Regions from separate parts of the Hydrogenophaga sp. L99 genome, predicted to be linked through region 1. Evidence: predicted binding sites of a transcription regulator. Region 1 holds the regulator's gene; each other region holds the start of a gene.
The links. Region 1 encodes FNR, which switches genes on or off when oxygen is low (the NO sensors DNR and NnrR bind a similar motif). Its sites were predicted from a motif close to TTGATNNNNATCAA; they were not measured.

Region 1 (3,220 bases):
GCGCAAGCCGCTCAAGGTGGACGTGATCCGCGACCGGGGCGCATTGGCCCGCATGGTGGAGCAAGGACGCATTGAAAACGTCTTCCGGCTGCAAATCATGAACGCCACCGAATCCACACAGCGCTACGTCATCACGGTGTCCGGCCTGCCGGGTGTCACCATTGCTTCGGAAAACGAAGTCGAGGTGTTGCCCACTGAGGTCCGCTCGGCCGTGATTCGGGTTCAGATACCGCCGGATGCTGCAAACCCGGGCTCGCACCCCATCCAGTTCGGCATCCGCTCGGTTGGTGACGAGCCAGTCGAGGTTTCCGAGAAAGCTGCCTTCCTGGTCCCGCGCTGACGACATTCAGCGCCATTTGACATTCCCATTTCGGAGCTACAACATGAGCAACGCGCCCTTGACCCAGCCCCCAAGCCATGAAAATACCCCCTGGTGGAGAATTCCACATGTGGTGTTCGTGCCGGCTCTTCTGTTGTGTGGGGTGATAGCGACCAGCACCATGGTGGTCATTTCGTCGATGGACCAGGATCCGGTGCTTGACAAGGAGGTCTACGAGCGAGAGCGCAGGGCGGCACTGGCACTGGAGGGGCAAGCAAGGATCGATGCGCTGATGGCTGTGCAGCCAGCCAATCAGGGTCGAAACCATGCGGCTTCACCTTTGGTGCCCTCTGAAAAATAATGGCCAGCCTGGCTACCGGTGCAGCTGTACCCGGGTGCTTGTCGCTTTAACAAAAACAGATATGGAAGAGGAGCCGCACCGATGTGGACACAGCGTTTGATGTGGATAGCATGGCCTGCTTTTTTGGTGGCCGCGGTGCTGGAAATGGTGGTGTTTGCTTTTGTCGATCCCAGCGATCTGCATTGGTTTGGCTCTCCTCTGGCCCTGTCGCGGGAAGCGGTTTACACCCTCGCGTTCTTTGTGTTCTGGGGTGCAACCATGGTTTCCAGCGCCTTGACAACTTTGCTCGCCGTGTCGCCATTTGAGGTGAACCGTTGCCCGATACCCGCAGACGAGCGACCAACCGACTGCGCCAAGAACGGTCGCTGCGGCTGAAACGGCTAGCGCCTTCAGCGCCAACAAAAAACCCCGGAGAGGCGTATGCGCCTGTCCGGGGTTTTTTTGTTGGGCATTCGCCCAGGTTTTCGTTGGGTGTCGCGGTGGATTCAGCGGCAAGTTTGCGGATTCACGATCTGCTTGAGCCCTTCGGTGCTCTTGATGTGAACATAGCGCTGTTTCACTTCGATAATGCCGTCGTCAACGAACTTGGAGAAAGTGCGGCTCACCGTTTCGAGCTTCATACCCAGGTAGCTGCCGATCTCTTCGCGGGTCATGCGCAAAATCAGCTCGGACTGTGAGAACCCGCGGGCATGAAGCCGCTGGACCAGATTGAGCAAGAAAGCCGCCAGCCGTTCTTCGGCGCGCATGCTGCCCAGCAGCAGCATCACCGAGTGGTCGCGCACGATCTCGCGGCTCATGATCTTGTGGACGTGGTGTTGCAGGGTGGTGAATTCGCGTGAAAGCTCTTCCACCTGGTCAAAAGGCATCACGCACACCTCGGCATCCTCCAGTGCAATCGCGTCGCACGAGTGGTGGTCGCTGACGATGCCGTCCAGACCGATGATTTCTCCCGTCATCTGAAAGCCGGTCACCTGGTCACGGCCGTCTGCGGTCGTAACGCAGGTTTTAAAAAAACCAGAACGCACGGCAAATAGCGACGTGAACTTGTCGCCCGTGTTGAAGAGCGCGGAGCCGCGCTTGATGCGGCGGCGTGTGGAAATCACCGCGTCGAGCTTGTCTATCTCTTCACTGTTCAGACCCATGGGCAGGCACAACTCCCGCAGGTTGCAGCTTGAGCAGGCGACTTTGATGCTTTGAATGTCCATAATTTTTCCAGGAGTGCGGGGTTAGCTTAACGCATCGGCCCGAGCACTGTCGAGAAAAGGCCGGTTTGGAGTCTGGGGGCAATCCTGGGGACAACCCCCGGTCCGACCGAGGCCTTGATCAAGATCAAAGGCGCTGGCGCGCTCATGCGGCACATTCAGCCCTCAGAACTGGAGAACTGTTTGTGAGTCATGCTATTTCCAACGAGTTGCTCAAGCGATTCGACATTCCTGGGCCTCGTTACACCTCGTACCCGACGGCAGACCGATTCGTCGAAGCTTTCGCGGAGCAAGACTATATACAAGCGCTGGAGCAGCGCCGAGTGGGTTCCATGGCGCTGCCGCTGTCGCTGTATGTGCACATTCCGTTTTGTGAGTCGGTCTGCTACTACTGCGCCTGCAACAAGGTGATCACGAAGCACCACGAACGTGCAGCCGAATACCTGCGCTATCTGTCTCGTGAGGTGGAGCTGCAGGTGCAGCACTTCGGGCAAGGTCACAGCGTGTCGCAGCTGCACCTGGGCGGCGGTACCCCCACTTTTCTGTCCGATGCCGAGCTGGAAGACCTGATGTCGATGATCCGGCGCAATTTCACGCTGGTGCCGGGTGGTGAGTATTCGATTGAAGTGGACCCTCGCACGGTGACCGACCAGCGGCTGCAGACGTTGGCCAGACTGGGCTTCAACCGCTTGAGCTTTGGTGTGCAGGATTTCGATCCGGCGGTGCAAAAAGCGGTGCACCGGGTACAACCCGCTGAACAGGTTTTTGCCTTGGTAGAAACCGCCCGCAAGATCGGGTTTGAGTCGGTCAATGTGGACCTCATCTACGGTTTGCCCCTGCAAACCCCGGAATCTTTTGCGCGCACCTTGGCCCAGGTCAACGAGTTGCGTCCGGACCGCATTGCGCTGTATGCCTACGCCCATCTGCCTTCGCGGTTCAAGCCACAGCGCCGCATCATCTCTGCCGAACTGCCCAGCGGCGGCGACAAGCTGGCCATGCTGTCGGCCTCGCTGGACGCGTTCATGGACGCGGGGTATGTGTATGTGGGCATGGACCACTTTGCTTTGCCCACCGATGCGCTGGCCGTGGCCAAGCGCCAAGGCCGTCTGCACCGCAACTTTCAGGGCTACAGCACCCAGCCCGATTGCGATTTGATCGCTCTGGGCGTTTCGGCCATCGGACGCATTGGCGCCACCTACAGCCAGAACGCCAAAACGCTGGACGAGTACTACGACGCGCTGGACCAGGGGCGTCTGCCTATCGTGCGCGGCCTGGCTTTGACGCGGGATGACCTGTTGCGACGCTCCGTCATCATGTCGCTCATGTGCCAAGGCCAGT
Region 2 (3,220 bases), 1.9 Mb from region 1:
TGAAAAAACAGAAGCCCATGGCGGCCGAGCGTTCGGCGTGGTGGCCGGGCGGGCGCACGCAGCAAAAGGCGGTGGGCGCGTCGCCGGCCAGCACCAGGTCGGTGGCTTGCACGGCGGCGCCGGCGGCGCGCAGGGCGGCCGTGAGCGTGTGGGGGCACATGTTGGTGTCGGGGTCGACTGCGTGCAGGCCTTCGGCGGGTGAGGCGTTGATGATTTCACTGACGTAGAGCGAAGCATGCGCGCGCGCCAATTGCTCCTGGGTGGCCAGGGGCGCGTCGTACGGGATCATGTAGTCCAGCAAGCCCTTGACCAGCAGGTGGTCGTTGATGGCGCCCAGGCGGTCGGGACATTCGGGGTGGTGTGGGCCCATGTCGTGGCGGGCGCAGTCGGCGTGGGTGATGTAGGCGGACAGCAAGTCGGGTCTCCTCGGCTTTGGTACGGGTGGTGATCTGGCGGTGTTCCCGCAGGCATCGGACGTGCCTGTGCAGGGTGAATTTGCCAATCTAGACCCGAATGCTGACGGCTGCCTTGATGCAGCGCAACATGCACGTGGCGTGCCTCTGGACGAGGCGAACCTGTTCGAGCAGGCGGCTGATGCTCAGCGGCCGGTTGGGGTGTTGAAGCACCTGCCGCTGATGGGTTGTTTTTAATGCAGTCCGGTCAGGCTGGCTGCTACCGCACGTTTGAATGGGGTGAACCGCTCACCCAAACCCACCAGGGCCTGGCGCACGAAGCGGGCGGGTGCTTCTTCGCGGGTGTAGAGCTGGGCCAGTGCGTGGGTGGCCAGGTACAGGCCGCGGCTGGCACGCTGGTGGGTGCGTTGGTAGCGTTCCAGCAGGGCGGGCGAGGCAATGTCCTGGCCTTGCTGGTGCGCCTGGGTGAGCAGTTGCGCCAGGGTGTCGATGCTGCGCAGGCCCAGGTTGAAACCGTGGGCGGTAACGGGGTGCATGCCCACGGCGGCGTCGCCCACCGCAGCAAAGCGCTGTGCCACCAGGCGGCGCGCCCACACGCCCACCAGCGGGTAGGCGTGGCGGGTGCTGCACAGGCGCATGGCGCCCAGCTGGTGGCCAAAGCGCTCGGCCATGGCGGCGTTGAATGGGGATTCGGGCAGGTCCATCAGCGGTTGCAAGGCTTGGCTGGGCAGGGTGAGCACCACCGACGAACGCGGCAGGCCCGTCTGCGGGCAGGGGTTCATGGGCAGTAGGGCCAGCGTCTGGCCGTGGTCAAACCATTCCCACGCGGTTTCATGGTGAGGCTGCTCATGCGTCATGTTGCACACCAGCATGGTGCGGCCGTAGTCGTGCAGGTCGGCCGGTATGCCCATGGCGCGGCGGGTGCTGGAATGGCGGCTGTCGGCGGCCACGGCCAGCCGTGCGCTCAGGGTGGTGCCGCTGGCCAGGGTGATGTGGGCCCCCTGGGCGGTGGTGTGGATGTGCGTGACCTGTTGCTCGCCGTATAAAGTGGGTGGCGCCCCGGGTGTGTCACCTTCTGTGGCCATGGATGCTTCAAAGGCGGCGCGGCGGATGTGGTGGTTGGCCACCAGGTGGCCCAGCTCTGGCTTGGGGCTGAGGGTGTGGCTGATGCGCATGCGCGACTGGCCGCGGCCCGCACCGCCGTCGAGCACCAGCGCGTCGCGCAGCGGGGCGATGTGGGCTTCGCCCAGGTGGTGCCACACGCCGAGCTGGCGCAGCAGCGCCGCGCTGTGCTGGGTGAGGGCAATTTCGCGGCCGTCAAACGCCGGGTTTTGCAGCGTGGCCACGCTGCTTTGCTCCACCAGGCCGATGTGCAAACCGCTGCCTCGCAAAGCTTGGGCGAGGCACAGCCCGGCGGGGCCGGCGCCGATGATGATGAGGTCAAAGTCCATGGCGGGGCAGCTTATCGGCAGGCTGCTGCGCGGGGCTTGATGTGCATCAAGCAAAACAGCCCCGGGGTGGCCGGGGCTGTTGGGCTGGGCAGGCGTCTGGCGCCCAGGGTTCAGCTTTGTTTGGGCATGCCGGCTTCACAGCCCATGCCACCCATGCCTTTGTGGTCACCGTGCATGCCATGGTGGCCGCCTTTGCCACCCATGCGGTGTTCACCCTTCATGCCGGCGCGCTGCATGCCGCCGTGCGCCTGGGTGTCAAACACTTTTTGCTGTTCGGGCGTGAGCGCGGCGTAGAAGCTTTTGGTGGCGTCGATACGTTTGGCCATCTGTGCGTCGCGCTCGGCTTTCAGGGCTTGCATTTTGTCCAGGCGCTCAGGCGTGGTCAGCTTGGACCAGTCTTCCCGCGCACCGGCCTTCATGGCGCGGGGCTCGTGCGCGGTGCGGGCCACAAAGGCGTTCCAGGCAGGTTCTTGCTCGGCGCTGAGCTTCAGCTCGGCCTTCAGCTTGGCCTGGCGCTCGGCGTGGTGTTGCTGCATGCGCTCCATGCGCTGGGCATGGCGTTGGCTCATGTCGGGCTTGCCAGCTTCGGTGGTGGCCTGGGCCATGTGCTGTGCGTGTGCGCCGTGCGGCATGCCACCCATGCCTTGTGCAATGGCGGTGGCCGAGATGCCCACAAAAGCGGTGGCCAGTGCGGCGGCGATGAGGCCTTTTTTGGAAATCAGTTTCATGGTGTTCACTCCTGAGTCGGTGGTTGAAAGACGTTCCTGAAACCGCAGCGGGTGTGTGTTTCTGGAATGGGTTCAGTGTGCGAGCACCGTGTATCGGCTCGGTGACCTATTGAGTCGCTTCTGTAAAGTTTTGTTCCGAATACCCCATGGGTCTTGATCCCGTGTCCGGGTTGAACCTTGCGCCAGATCAAGGATGGCTCAGGTCGTCCAGGATGGGGCAGCCGGGTCGCCCGTCGCCCGGGCACAGGTGCAGCAAACCGTCCAGGCTGCGCTGCATGGCTTGCAGCGCTTCGATGCGCTGGCTCAGTTCGTCGCGGTGTTTTTGGGCAATGCGTTTCACGCTGGCGCTGCTGCGCCGGCGGTTGTGCCACAGGCTCACCAGCTCGGCAATGGCGTCCAGGCCAAAGCCCATGTCGCGCGAGCGGCGGATGAAGCGCAGCGTGTGCACATCGGCCAGGCTGTACTGGCGGTAGTTGCTGTCGGTGCGGTTGACGGTGCCCAGCAGGCCGAGCGATTCGTAGTGGCGCAGCATCTTGGGCGAAATGCCGCTGAGCCGCGCCGCCGTGCCAATGTTGACCGGCCAGGCGTTGACCGCGTCGAGCGACGGATCGGCTTCGCTGGCGTGGCT
Region 3 (3,220 bases), 910 kb from region 1:
CTGGGCAACTGAGCATCATGCGCACGGGCAAGGCCGAGACGGCAACACCGAGGTGCTCTGCGGCAAGCGCCTGCAACAACTCGGTATGCCCGGGAAAAGCCACGCCGGCAGCAGCCAATGCCTCTTTGTGAATGGGTGCGGTGACCACGGCGCGCGCTTGTCCCAAGAGAGCCGCGCCCGCAGCAAACCGAATGCAGTCGGCGGCAGCCTCGCCCGCTTCAGTGCTGATGCGCCCCAACACCACGGGCTGCTTCAGGGAACAAGCTTGAAGGACGCCCATACAACCAGGGGGAACTTCGCTGAAATGTTCAAGCGCGCTCAATTCGGCCAACACCGGGATTGGCTGCGTCTGCGCAGTTGCCAACGCCACACATTGCATGGCCCGACGCATCGTTTCCATATCGCCCGCCACCACCACCTGCTGCATCAGGCTGGGCCGCTCGCGAAACGCCTGGGCAATGATTTCAGGGCCGATACCAGCAGGATCGCCCATGGTCAACACCACGGGCTTGATTAAAGAGTTCTTGACCACAGAGGGATTCATGGCTGATGCCCTCAGGCGGGGTTGTCGATGTCAATGAATTGGTGAGACAAGCCAAGCGCCTGCGCCACATGCGCACCCACAGCCTGCACGCCATACCGTTCCGAGGCATGGTGCCCGCAGGCGATGTACGCCACACCGCATTCCCGCGCGTAGTGCGCCTGTGGCTCCGAAATCTCTCCGGTGATGAACACATCGGCACCGGCTGCAATAGCGGATTCAAAGTAAGACTGCGCCCCCCCCGTGCACAGTGCAACGCGCTCGACGGGCCGGTCGGGTTCGACCACCAGCGTCACCGCACGCCCCAAGGTCTGCTCCACATGGGCCGCAAGCTCGGCCGCAGACGCCGAGCGCCGCTGCCCCATCAAGCCCAACGATTGGGCACCGAAACGTCCCGCAGGTCCGTCAAACGCAGACACCCCAAGGCGCAAGGCGAGCTGCGCGTTGTTGCCAAGTTCGGGGTGGGCATCGAGCGGCAGGTGGTAGGCCAGCAGGTTGATGTCGTGCGCAAGCAGGCGCGCAAGCCGCTGTTTCATCCAGCCGGTGACGCACCCGTCCTGGCCTCGCCAAAACAAACCATGGTGAACCAAGATGGCGTCAGCCCCAGCGGCAATCGCTGCGTCAATCAAGGCCCGACTGGCCGTGACGCCCGTGACCAACTTGCGAATCCCCTGGCGCCCTTCTACCTGCAAGCCATTGGGGCCATAGTCGTTGAACAGGGCGGGCTGCATCAAACCGTTCAAGGTTTCTAGCAACATGGTGCGTGAAACCGCGCGCTCGGGTGTTTTCATAGAAAAGGCCTGTCTTGAAAAATTGGCACGGGCGTGGCCCAGTTAAAAGACCAACCAACCTTTCATTTTGACAGCCCCCGCAGACAAGAGCGCAACCCTTGGCAAGCGAGGGATTGATCGCGACACAGACTGGCCGTGAGGCCGTTCAGCGCTGCGCCTGTTCCGACTCCAGCATCTTGCGGGTGAAAAATCGGTAAAACCAGATCGCCATGCCAATCATAAAAATGATGCCGGAAATGCTGAACAGTCCGTAATCGGTCGAGAAGAGATCCACGATGGCTTTCATTTTTTACTCCATTCCTCTAACAAAGGCTTTCATTGCACCGCGTCCACCGCCCGCGCGCCTTGACGTGGGTCAAGCCGCTTGAACTCAAGGGGTTGGCAACCATATACAGCACAATCTGGGGACCGGCTTCGATCTGCCAACAACACCTTTGCCCCAAAACCACCCATGAAACGACTCTGGCTCGTCTTTGCCCAATCCGTCACTGTACTGCTGGCTGCCTTTTTCGTGGTCGCCACACTCAAGCCACAGTGGCTGGACCGCCGGCCCAATCTGCCCACCGTGGTGCCGGTGCTGGAGTCGGCGGCGCCAACCCACTCCACCGGCAGCACCAGCGGCTTCAGCGGTGCAGCCCGTGCCGCCTCACCGGCGGTGGTGAGCATCAACACCAGCAAGGCGGCTGTGAACAACATTCACAGTGACGACCCGTGGTTCCGCTTCTTCTTTGGTGACCAACCGCAGGCTCAGCCGCAAACCGGCCTGGGGTCAGGTGTGATCGTGAGCCCGGCGGGCTACATACTCACCAACAACCACGTCATTGAAGAGGCCGATGAGATTGAGGTGATGCTGAACGATGGCCGCAAAAGCATCGCCAAGGTGATCGGCACCGACCCGGAAACCGACCTCGCCATTCTCAAAATCGAATTGACCGAACTGCCCGTGATCACGCTGGGCAACTCAGATGCCCTGTCCATCGGCGACCAGGTGCTGGCCATCGGCAACCCCTTCGGCGTGGGTCAAACCGTCACGGGGGGCATCGTCAGCGCACTGGGTCGAACCCAGCTGGGCATCAACACCTTTGAAAATTTCATCCAGACCGATGCGGCCATCAACCCTGGAAACTCGGGCGGTGCACTGGTGGACGTGAACGGCCATCTGATGGGTATCAACACCGCCATCTACTCCCGGTCGGGCGGCTCCATGGGCATTGGTTTTGCCATTCCCACGTCCACCGCGCGCAGTGTGATGGAGGCGATCGTGCGTGACGGCCAGGTAACCCGGGGCTGGATTGGCGTGGAGCCGCAAGAACTCAGCCCAGAACTGGCCGAGAGCTTTGGCATTCCTGCGGGCAGCGGCGTGATCATCACCGGCGTGTTGCAAAACGGCCCCGCGGCTCAAGCGGGCATACGCCCTGGCGATGTAATCACACGCGTCGCCGGGCGCGAAGTGGGCACAGTGGCCCAGTTGCTATCGGCTGTGGCTGCACTGCCACCCGGCACGTCGGCCGCTGTGGATGTCGTGCGGCGCGATGGCAAGACACAACTGAACGTCACACCAGCGCGTCGCAATCCGCTGCCCCGTCAAGAACAGCGTTGAGGCGCTGTTGCATCTCGGTCAGCGCGAAAGCGCATGCACTTCATCCAAGAGGGGTGCCTGGCGTGGTTCTCAAACACCGTTTGGCTTGTCGCGCTACGGGCCACCCGAGACAAAGCCCAGCACCTGTTCTGCGCCCACGCTGCTAAGACCTACTTTGCGGTGTCTTCTGCGGTCGACTCTGAAGGCGATGCCGCCTTTTTGATGAACCACTGCGAGCTAAAAATGCCCAGTTCGTACAGAAGACACATGGGAACGGCCAGCGCCAACTGCGAGATGACATCAGGCGGC

Region 2: a site for FNR is predicted at 1,901-1,914, ahead of ubiM (5-demethoxyubiquinol-8 5-hydroxylase UbiM). Genes of this name have one in related genera too.
Region 3: a site for FNR is predicted at 1,678-1,691, ahead of AC4QBL_RS13030 (DUF3149 domain-containing protein). Genes of this name have one in related genera too.

What each region holds. Positions count from the first base shown of each region.
Region 1 is NZ_CM178972.1:1,827,803-1,831,022, reverse strand. Features, by position in the region: gene ccoG (cytochrome c oxidase accessory protein CcoG) at 1-340, shown strand, start outside; gene AC4QBL_RS08755 (hypothetical protein) at 384-680, shown strand; gene AC4QBL_RS08750 (hypothetical protein) at 762-1,055, shown strand; gene fnr (fumarate/nitrate reduction transcriptional regulator Fnr) at 1,166-1,885, opposite strand; gene hemN (oxygen-independent coproporphyrinogen III oxidase) at 2,068-3,220, shown strand, end outside.
Region 2 is NZ_CM178972.1:3,686,412-3,689,631, reverse strand. Features, by position in the region: gene AC4QBL_RS17670 (histone deacetylase family protein) at 1-370, opposite strand, end outside; gene ubiM (5-demethoxyubiquinol-8 5-hydroxylase UbiM) at 647-1,864, opposite strand; gene AC4QBL_RS17660 (Spy/CpxP family protein refolding chaperone) at 1,975-2,592, opposite strand; gene cueR (Cu(I)-responsive transcriptional regulator) at 2,780-3,220, opposite strand, start outside.
Region 3 is NZ_CM178972.1:2,736,708-2,739,927, forward strand. Features, by position in the region: gene pdxA (4-hydroxythreonine-4-phosphate dehydrogenase PdxA) at 1-544, opposite strand, end outside; gene AC4QBL_RS13025 (Nif3-like dinuclear metal center hexameric protein) at 556-1,332, opposite strand; gene AC4QBL_RS13030 (DUF3149 domain-containing protein) at 1,478-1,618, opposite strand; gene AC4QBL_RS13035 (trypsin-like peptidase domain-containing protein) at 1,784-2,932, shown strand; gene tatC (twin-arginine translocase subunit TatC) at 3,082-3,220, opposite strand, start outside.